Regions from separate parts of the Serpentinicella alkaliphila genome, predicted to be linked through region 2. Evidence: riboswitches for the same ligand, from Rfam matches in the RefSeq annotation. Region 2 holds a riboswitch; each other region holds the start of a gene.
What was found. Region 2 has a riboswitch for S-adenosylmethionine ahead of HZR23_RS13815 (trans-sulfuration enzyme family protein). Riboswitches for the same ligand answer to the same signal wherever they lie in the genome.

Region 1 (3,290 bases), 1.2 Mb from region 2:
TACAATAAATTATAAACAAAAAGAGAGGAGCATAATAATGTTTAAAAAATTAGGAGCTTTGTTATTAATTTTTATAATAGTTTTTAGTTTAGCCGCATGTTCTACTAAAAAGGATAATCCACCCCCAAACGGAAATGATGTTGTAGTGGACCCTGATCCACAAGAGAGTGAAGAGGTAGAGGCAACTGTTTATTATGTAAGTGAAGAGTACATTATGACAGGAAGCGGAGAGCAATTAATTCCGACACAAAGGGTAGTTAAAATAGGAAAAGAATCCTTAGAAGAAGCGGTAATTGCTGAGCTTCAAAAAGACCCTGAGGAAGAAGAAATAACTACTATGATACAGGATATTAAAGTTATAAGTGTTGAGACATCAAATAATATAGCATATGTAAATTTATCTAGTGAAGGACTAAATTCAGTAGGTGGTTCGTTACAGGAAATAGCTATAATATCTCAAATTGTATATACATTAACAGAGATTGAAGGTATTGATAAGGTACAAATACTTGTAGATGGTAGTAAAAGAGAAACTTTAATGGGACATATAAGTATTGATACGCCAATAGGAAGATGATATAAACAAATATAAATTCTTATGAAATAAGGCTCTAAAAATGGAGTCTTATTTCTTTTTTGATATCCCCCTTAATATAATAGTAAAAATGGAGGGGATGCTTTGGAAACATTATTTGAGCTAATAAATAAAGAACTGTTAATAATATTAATAGCAGCTATGCCATTAATGGAATTAAGGGCAGCTATTCCAATAGGGGTTTCCCTAGGGATGAATCCTATTCATGCAACAATATTAAGTATTATTGGGAGTATATTGCCTGTACCCTTTTTACTAATGTTAATAAAACCTATTGCTAATTACTTTAAAAAAGTAAGGCTATTCAAATTTTTTATTAATAAAGCAGTTAGACGAACCTTAAGGAAGAGTGATAGAATTAAAAAATATAAAGTTATAGGCTTAATGTTATTTGTAGCAGTACCATTGCCGACTACAGGAGTATATAGTGGTTGCTTAGCTGCAATACTATTTAATATACCTTTTAAATATGCTTTCCCAGCAATTGCTATAGGAACATCAATAGCTGGTTTAGGTATGTTTATATTAAGTTATGTAGTGGTAAATTTATGGTAGGAAAAGCTTGACAGTAAATTTGTATGATGATATTATATAGCCAATTGAAAAAATCTTGATCCTTATCAAGAGCGGTGGAGGGATGGGCCCGATGATACCCGGCAACCATAGGCAGAAATGACGTATGGTGCTAAGTCCCACAGAATTTTTATTCTGGAAGATGAGGAGACGCAAAATATGCGGCCTCTTCTTGTGTGGAAGTGGTTTTTTTATTGTTAATTTGCTAATTCCAACTAGAGTCTAGGTTTGAATAGAAGGAATTAAAAAGGGTATAGTAATAAAAGAAAAAGTAAATGGGAGGTTTAACGAATGAAAAGATTATTTACTTCAGAATCTGTTACAGAAGGTCATCCGGATAAAATTTGTGATCAAATTTCAGATGCTGTTTTAGATGCCATATTAGAACAAGATAAAAATGCTAGGGTAGCATGTGAAACATCTGTAACTACAGGATTAGTTTTAGTAGCTGGAGAGATTACTACTAATTGTTATGTGGATATCCCTAAGGTAGTTAGGAAAACTATAGAGGAAATAGGATATACAAGAGCAAAATATGGATTTGATAGCGATACTTGTGCGGTGCTTACTTCAATTGACGAGCAATCAGCTGATATAGCAATGGGTGTAAACGAAGCATTAGAAAGTAAAAAAGGTGAAATGAATGATGAGATTGAAGCTATTGGGGCGGGAGACCAAGGTCTTATGTTTGGATTTGCTTGTAACGAAACTCCTGAATTAATGCCATTGCCTATTTCCTTAGCTCATAAGTTATCAAAAAGATTATCAGATGTAAGAAAAAATGGGACTTTAGAATATTTACGTCCTGATGGAAAAACTCAGGTTACTATAGAATATGACGGAGATAAGCCTAAAAGAGTAGACACGATCGTTATTTCAACGCAACATGGCCCAGAAGTTGACCAGAAAACTATCGAAAAAGATATGATTCAACATGTAATAAATAAAGTAGTACCAAGTAACCTATTAGACTCAAATACTAAGTATTACATAAATCCAACGGGAAGATTTGTTATTGGTGGACCTCAAGGTGATGCAGGATTAACAGGAAGAAAAATAATAGTTGATACATATGGTGGATATGCTAGACATGGTGGTGGGGCTTTCTCTGGTAAAGATCCAACAAAGGTAGATCGTTCTGCTGCTTACGCTGCAAGATATGTAGCTAAAAATGTAGTTGCAGCGGGATTAGCAGATAAATGTGAAATTGGACTTGCTTATGCCATAGGTGTTGCTAGGCCGGTATCTGTTTTAGTTGAAACCTTTGGAACTGCAAAGGTTGCGGAAGAGAAAATTGCAGAATTAGTGCAAAAACATTTTGATTTAAGACCGGCTGCAATCATTAGGGACTTAGACTTAAGAAGACCAATATATAGACAAACAGCAGCATATGGACATTTCGGAAGAACAGATATTGATTTACCTTGGGAAAAAACAGATAAAGCTGAAATTTTAAGAAAAGAAGCATTTTAATTAATATCCATAAAATATGAGCCTGGTGTTTATGCGCCAGGCTTTACTTATAGATTTTTGTGCTATAATTAAATAATATATCTAACGAAAGTTTTTAGGAGGGCACTAAAGTGATTGAATTAGAAGGCCAACTGGTTGAAATTATATTCTCTAATGATACTAATGGATATACTGTAGCCAGTCTGCTATTTGATGAGGATGAAGTTACTATAGTAGGATATATGCCTACTGTCAAAATAGGTGATAAGTTAGCACTTAAGGGAAAGTGGACTATGCATCCCATATATGGCCAACAGCTAGAGGTAAATCAATATAGACTTGTTATGCCCTCTACGGAAAATGAGATAGTTTCATATTTATCCTCTGGGATGATTCCAGGGGTAGGTGAAAAAATGGCTAAAAGAATAGTGGATCATTTTGGCCTAAAAACTATAGAGATATTAACTAAATCACCTGAAAAACTTCTAGAGGTTTCTGGGATTGGAAAATCAAAGCTAGTAGGAATTAAGGAAGCTTTTCTAGAGCAGCACGAATTACGTGAAATTATTTTATTTTTGAATAAGTATAATATTCCTACAAACTATGGGGTAAAAATTTATAAAAAGTATGGTGGACAGACTATAGATATAATTCAAGAAAATCCCTACAG
Region 2 (3,290 bases):
GTCGCTTAATAGATATCATTTTTCCTGAATTGCCAAGCTTATTTTGGTCTATACACCAAAGTTCCGGCTATGCATTATTAATTGAATTACCAACCCCCGATAGTATTTACAACTGCAATCTGACAAAGTTGACAAACCTAATAAGAATGACCTCTAAAGGTAAATATAGCAAAGAGAAAGCAATTGCTTTAAAAGAGCTTGCTATCAAATCTATTGGGTCAAGCAATCGCTCTCTCTGACCTTCGAATTACAACAAACTATTCGCCTCATACAATCTGTACAAACAGAAATAGATGCATTAGATAATCAAATTAAATTAGTCGTACAAGAACTCAATACCCCACTCATTACTATTCCTGGCATTGGATATACTCTAGCTGCCATTATATTAGCTGAAATTGGTCATATTGATCGTTTCTCCAACCCACTAAACTTCTTGCATTTGCAGGTATGGATCCTTCTACTTACCAATCTGGGACTTACAATGCATCTAAAACTCCAATGGTTAAGAGAGGCTCTACATACCTTAGGTGGGCTATTATGCAAGCATCTAGACTTGTTGCTATGCGCGATAAAGTCTTTAGTGATTATATGGTCAAAAAGCGTTCTGAAGGCAAACACTTCAATGTTGCCAGATGCCATGTCGGTAAAAAGTTAATTAGGGTAATTTACTACCTCCTAAAAAACAATACTGCATTTGTTCCACAAGTCTAATTTAATCTATTTTTTTCAGAGCAACTGAGTTGCTCTGTTTGTCATGCATTTTTTTGTAATAGATGTCTTTAAAATTATTTTCTTCATGACTTCTTTAAATACGAAATTTTTCTTGACTTCATATAGTTAGTCTCATTGCCCTTTCTAAATCTTTTATTAAATCCTCTGCACACTCTATACCAACTGATAGTCTTAATAATTTGTCATTAACTCCAATAGCATCTAAAATGTCCTTAGGTATAGCACTATGAGTCTGAACCATCGGATAGGTAATTAAGCTCTCTACACCACCTAAGCTTTCAGCAAAGGAAATTATTTTAACCCCTTCTAATATGGTTTTTACTAAACTTACATCCTTTACAGAGAAAGAAAGCATAGAACCAAACCCAGAAGATTGGCTTTTACATATATCATGGCCAACATGGTCAGGTATTCCCGGGTAGAATACTTCCTCTACATTTTTATTTTGTTTAAGCCATTCTACAATTTTAAAGGCATTTTCCTGTTGTTTTTCCATCCTTATACCTAAAGTCTTAATTCCTCTTAAAAGTAACCAACTGTCAAAGGGTGCTAGTACTGCCCCAACGGTCTTTTGAATTAGCTTAATTCTTTCAGCTAATTCATCATTTTCCTTAAGTATAATTGCACCTGCTAATACGTCATTATGTCCTCCTAGAAACTTTGTCCCACTATGAACAACAACATCTGCTCCTAAATCTAGTGGTCTTTGAAAATACGGGGTTAAAAAAGTATTATCTACAATTAATAAAATATTTTTTTCTTTCGTAAATTTTGATATCTCTTTAATATCAGATATTTTCATCATTGGGTTTGTTGGAGTTTCAATGAAAACAGCCTTAGTATTTTCTTTATATGCATTATATATATCATTTAGGTTGCTAGTATCTACATAAGTAAATTGTAATCCATATTGCTTACAAAGTAACTCCTCGAATATTCTATATGTTCCCCCATATAAATCATTTGAAACTATAATATGGTCATTTGACGAAAAAACATTAAACAAATTTGCAATTGCAGCCATTCCTGTGGAGTAGGCAAAGGCAGCTTTCCCACCTTCTAAAATAGCTAGAGTACTTTCAAGCTTTTGTCTTGTAGGATTACTTTCCCTAGAATAATCGAATCCGGTAGATTGATTTAAACCTATATGTTTAAATGTTGCACTTTGATAAATAGGATAACTAATTGCCCCTGTACTTTCATCAAATGATAGATCACCGTGCACTAAATTTGTAAATATGTCTAATTTCATATTAAAGCACCACCCTTTTAAGTTTTTTGTAATAAAAAAACTCTTACTTAGGATAGTAGAGTTTTTAACCTCTCTTATCTTTCAGTTTGCACTGTAGGATTTAGCACCGTACACACTTGTGTTGGTTGCTGGGTTTCATAGGGCCTATTCCCTCCACCACTCTGAATAAGAGTTTTTTTATAAAATTTTAAATATTATGAAAATTATATATGTTTAATTCAAGTTAGTCAATATATTTTTAATGACTGGCTATGAGTCTAACAAAGTGTTTAAATACTACCTTAATAATAGCTGCTACTGGCACTGCTATAAGTAGACCAAAAACACCTAAGTACTTTCCGCCTATAATTAAAGCTAAAATAATAAACACTGGGTGTATTCCAACACTCTCACCTACAATTTTAGGAGATATTATACCGCTTTCGATTTGTTGAATTATAGTGAAGGTTATTATAACCCAAATGGCTTTCATAGGACCATCCATTAGTGCAAAAATAACACCAGGAACTATACCAATAACTGGTCCGAAATAAGGTATAATATTTGCTATGCCTGCAATTAAACCCACTATAATAGCAAATTCTACTCTTAGAATAAGTAGAGCTATAGTTGTCAAAATCCCAACAAATAAAGCTACAGTTAACTGCCCCCTAATAAAACTAACTAAAATACAGTCAATATCCTTTGCTATACTTATAGTTTGTTTTCTTATAGATTTTGGAATTAATAAAATTAATGACTTTTTAAATTTATCCTTATCCTTTAGGAAATAAAAGGATAGGATTGGGATTAGAATTACTCCTATTATTTTCGATAAAAATCGTATTACTGAATCAGTAACAGTTGCAAAAAAACCAAACACGATACCTTGCAAACGATTAATATTCATTCTTAAAATTTCTTTTACGTCATCTAGCTCCTGTGGCAAATTATTAACATTTCTATTAAATTTAGAGTAAATATTATTTATATAATCATAAGCCCCATTGCTATATCTAGGCATAACATCAATTAGTCTTTTAACTTCTTCACTAACCTTTGGTACTATAGTTATCGATAAGATAATAAATACTAATATTATTGCTAGATATACCAATAAAACTGCCCATAGCCTACCAATACCCTTATCATTTAAGTATTGAACTACTGGATTTAAAACATAGGCTAATATAATCGCAAATATAAATGGAGAAATAGTTTCATAAATCACATTTCTTATATTAAATAAAAACACAATTGCTATTAAAGAAAGAATAATTGCAACTGTATAAAATACTTGTTTTCTTCCTATATTAACTCGTCT
Region 3 (3,290 bases), 860 kb from region 2:
CCTGTTTAATAGCCTCTTCACATAGCAAGCTAAGGTTATTATCTTTAATCGCCTGTGCTAAATATTTTTTAGCAGTGGGGTTAATACATTCACCGATTACTCTAGTCGGAAGTTCCTCTGTAATAATTAAGGTTTTCGTTACACTTGCTAGCTTTGTAAATTGTTTTTCTTCTTTAACTATAGGTCTAAGATTTTTAACTTTATCCTTTATTATCTTCATATGTTCCGGAGTGGTACCACAACAGCCACCAATTATATTGGCGCCGGCATTAATTAAGTCTTCAACGTAGCTAGCCATTTTTTCTGGAGTCAAATCATAGTAAGTTATACCATCTATATATTTAGGTAATCCTGCATTAGGTTGAGCAATAATATATTTATCCGTTACACTACTCATCCTTCTTACTATGTCTATCATCATATCCGGCCCAAAACCACAGTTCACACCTAGTATATCTACTCCCAACGCTTCTAAAACTGTTGCTACAGTTTCAGGATCAGAACCAGTTAAAGTCCTCATCTCAGTATTGAATGTTAAAGTACAAATAATAGGTACATCCCCAGCATCCTTAACTGCTATTATTGCTGCTCTAGCTTCCTGTATATCTGAAATTGTTTCTATATTAATTATATTAACTCCAGATTCTATTAATACTTTGGCCTGCTCATAAAAAACTTCGTACGCCTCGTCGAAACTTAGATCGCCTACTGGATACATAAGTTTACCCGTAGGCCCTATATCACCGGCTACTAAAACTTCCTCTCCTGCCATTTCCTTGACTAATTTAACTGCTGCTCTGTTAATTTCCTCTACTTTGGACTGTAAATTATATTCTGCTAATTTAATTCTGTTTGCTCCGAAGGTATTTGTTTGAATAATGTTACATCCAGCATTTACATATTCCTTATGTATTCTTTTAATAACTTTCCTTTTATCTAAATTGAATTCTTCAGGGCAACCTGTTGTTAAGCCGTTCTTCTGAAGCATCGTTCCCATCGCTCCGTCGAAAACTAAAATCTTTTCATTAAGTAAATCGTACAACTTTTGTCTTTTCACCATTTCACATCCTTCTTATCTTTTAAGACAGCTATTTTCATACCTATATATACAGTCATTTTTATTACAAGTATTACATTTATTATTAGTTTTAATAATCTTATTACCTTTTGTCCAACCAACTATAGCTGTAACAGACTTCCTTGGAATCATAATATTTGTTTCTGTTACATGTATCCCAAAGTTATCTGCCTTAAGGTTTAATAATAACTGTTTTTGAAAATCTAAAGTAAAATCCCCATAACCAGGGCTAAATCTATCTGTCAGTATATATTCTTGTTCCGAAGCTTCTAATATAATGAGTTGGTTTACATATTCAGTAGCCTGTTCCGCAGCATCAGAGCCAATAGCGTCAAATATCAATGCCTCTGTATACTCACCATGGCTGAAACATAAATCAATATGGTTTTGTATATCATTACCTATTGTTACTGCCAAAATTGAAGCATAGTCACAACCCTTTAGAAGTGTAGCTATATCCTCCGAATGTATTTTAAAATCAAATTCATCAAACAAAATATTACTTCCCTTAATCCCTTTAATCCTACTCGTCCTATATTCTCCGACTGGCTCAATTAGCTCATATGAATTACTGATAGATTTATCTATTAACTCATCTAAATGTATAGGAATGTCCATTCCGTTTTTGTAACCTAAATATCTTAATATCTCATCCTTATTAAGCTGAATATTAAATTTATGCGACACTTTTTATTCACCACACTTGTTCTATTAAGTATTATTGATTTTTTCTCTTGTTAATATAAATAATAAAGCTACCTTTCCCAGGGAAAAGTAGCTCGAGCTTATATCCTCCCTCATCTTCCAGAACTTATAGTTCTGCTGGAATTAGCACCTTTCATTGAAATCAATGTAGGTTGCCGGGTTTCGTCGGGCCAGTCCCTCCACCTCTCTGGATAAGAATTAAATTCTAATTGTTTGATTATTTATAATATTCTAATATATTAACGTATATTAGTCAAATCTTTTTTTAAGGCTCTCTAACATCAAAATATTGATCTCTGGCTAGTATTAGGGCATCATAAGTATCCACTCCTGTAATTCCATCAGCCACTAAATTAAAATCTCTCTGGAAATTCCTAACTGCCTCTTGAGTAGCCTGGTCATATACACCATCAACCTCACCCTCATAATACCCTAGTGTGCGTAATATAGATTTTACTTCAAATACATCTGGTCCCGGGGAACTATCAACGTCTAAAATTCTCCCTGTAAAAACCTCTCCTGTAATTTTTACAGGTGTTCCAAGAGGCACAATATCGTAAAGTTCATTTACTTGTTCATTAAACATCCTTATACAACCTCTACTAGCAGCCTGCCCAATAGATTCAGGATCGTTTGTTCCATGAATTCCATAGCCACCCCAAGGCACATTTAATCTCATCCACCTAGTACCAAATGGGCCCCCTGGGTTTCTAGTTTTCTGTATAATTTGCCAATCCCCTACAGGTGTTGGTGTAGATGGTGCACCAACAGCAACCCTGTATGCGTTAATAATTTCTGTAAATCTTTTTAAAGTAAGTACCTTTCTATCTAAATCAATCTCTATTGAATACCCCTCAGGTGGTATAGGGTACTGTCTCTCAGGACTAAGGCCTATAGCATTCCAAGTATCGGGGTCAACTATTCCATCTGGATTTAGTCCATATTCTGTCTGAAATGCTTTTACACTTTCATATATATCCTCATCATAAATCATATCAATAGGTCCATCGTAAAAACCTAGTTCTGTTAGCCGCTCCTGTACATGCATTACGTCTGGACCTTCCATGTACGGTAGAAGCAACCTTAAATATCTACTACTTACCTTCATTTCGCACCCCTCCTTATATTATATAGTACGTGACAAAATTTAAAAGTTTACAAAATATAAAGTGAGCATTGCTAAATTAGCAATGCTCACTTTAAGGGGAGTAACTATATTATTATTTTAAAGCTGCATTTCTTCCTGCTATTTTACCAAATACAATGTTTTCTGTCGTATTATTCCCTGCCACACGTCCTGAACCGTATAGTCCACCAACTATTTCTCCTGCAGCATATAGCCCTGGAATAGCTACACCATTAGTATCTGTTACCTGCGCGTTTTCATTAATTGTAATACCAGCCATTGTATAATGTGACGATGGTCTAACTTCTACACCATAGAAAGGCCCAACAGTAACTTTTCCTACAGTTCCTCTTCCAAACTCATCAACTCCATCATTAAATG

Region 1: another riboswitch for S-adenosylmethionine. It lies ahead of metK (methionine adenosyltransferase); the one in region 2 lies ahead of HZR23_RS13815 (trans-sulfuration enzyme family protein).
Region 3: another riboswitch for S-adenosylmethionine. It lies ahead of HZR23_RS01660 (hypothetical protein); the one in region 2 lies ahead of HZR23_RS13815 (trans-sulfuration enzyme family protein).

Annotation. Positions count from the first base shown of each region.
Region 1 is NZ_CP058648.1:669,465-672,754, reverse strand. Features, by position in the region: gene HZR23_RS03435 (GerMN domain-containing protein) at 38-577, shown strand; gene HZR23_RS03430 (COG2426 family protein) at 680-1,150, shown strand; SAM riboswitch class I at 1,210-1,317, shown strand; gene metK (methionine adenosyltransferase) at 1,460-2,641, shown strand; gene recD2 (SF1B family DNA helicase RecD2) at 2,752-3,290, shown strand, end outside.
Region 2 is NZ_CP058648.1:2,700,465-2,703,754, forward strand. Features, by position in the region: gene HZR23_RS17325 (IS110 family transposase) at 1-239, shown strand, start outside; partial or broken gene HZR23_RS17330 (transposase) at 398-714, shown strand; gene HZR23_RS13815 (trans-sulfuration enzyme family protein) at 833-1,987, opposite strand; SAM riboswitch class I at 2,059-2,159, opposite strand; gene HZR23_RS13820 (AI-2E family transporter) at 2,226-3,290, opposite strand, start outside.
Region 3 is NZ_CP058648.1:301,185-304,474, forward strand. Features, by position in the region: gene HZR23_RS01655 (homocysteine S-methyltransferase family protein) at 1-1,060, opposite strand, end outside; gene HZR23_RS01660 (hypothetical protein) at 1,073-1,765, opposite strand; SAM riboswitch class I at 1,873-1,981, opposite strand; gene HZR23_RS01665 (L,D-transpeptidase family protein) at 2,049-2,891, opposite strand; gene HZR23_RS01670 (FAD-dependent oxidoreductase) at 3,004-3,290, opposite strand, start outside.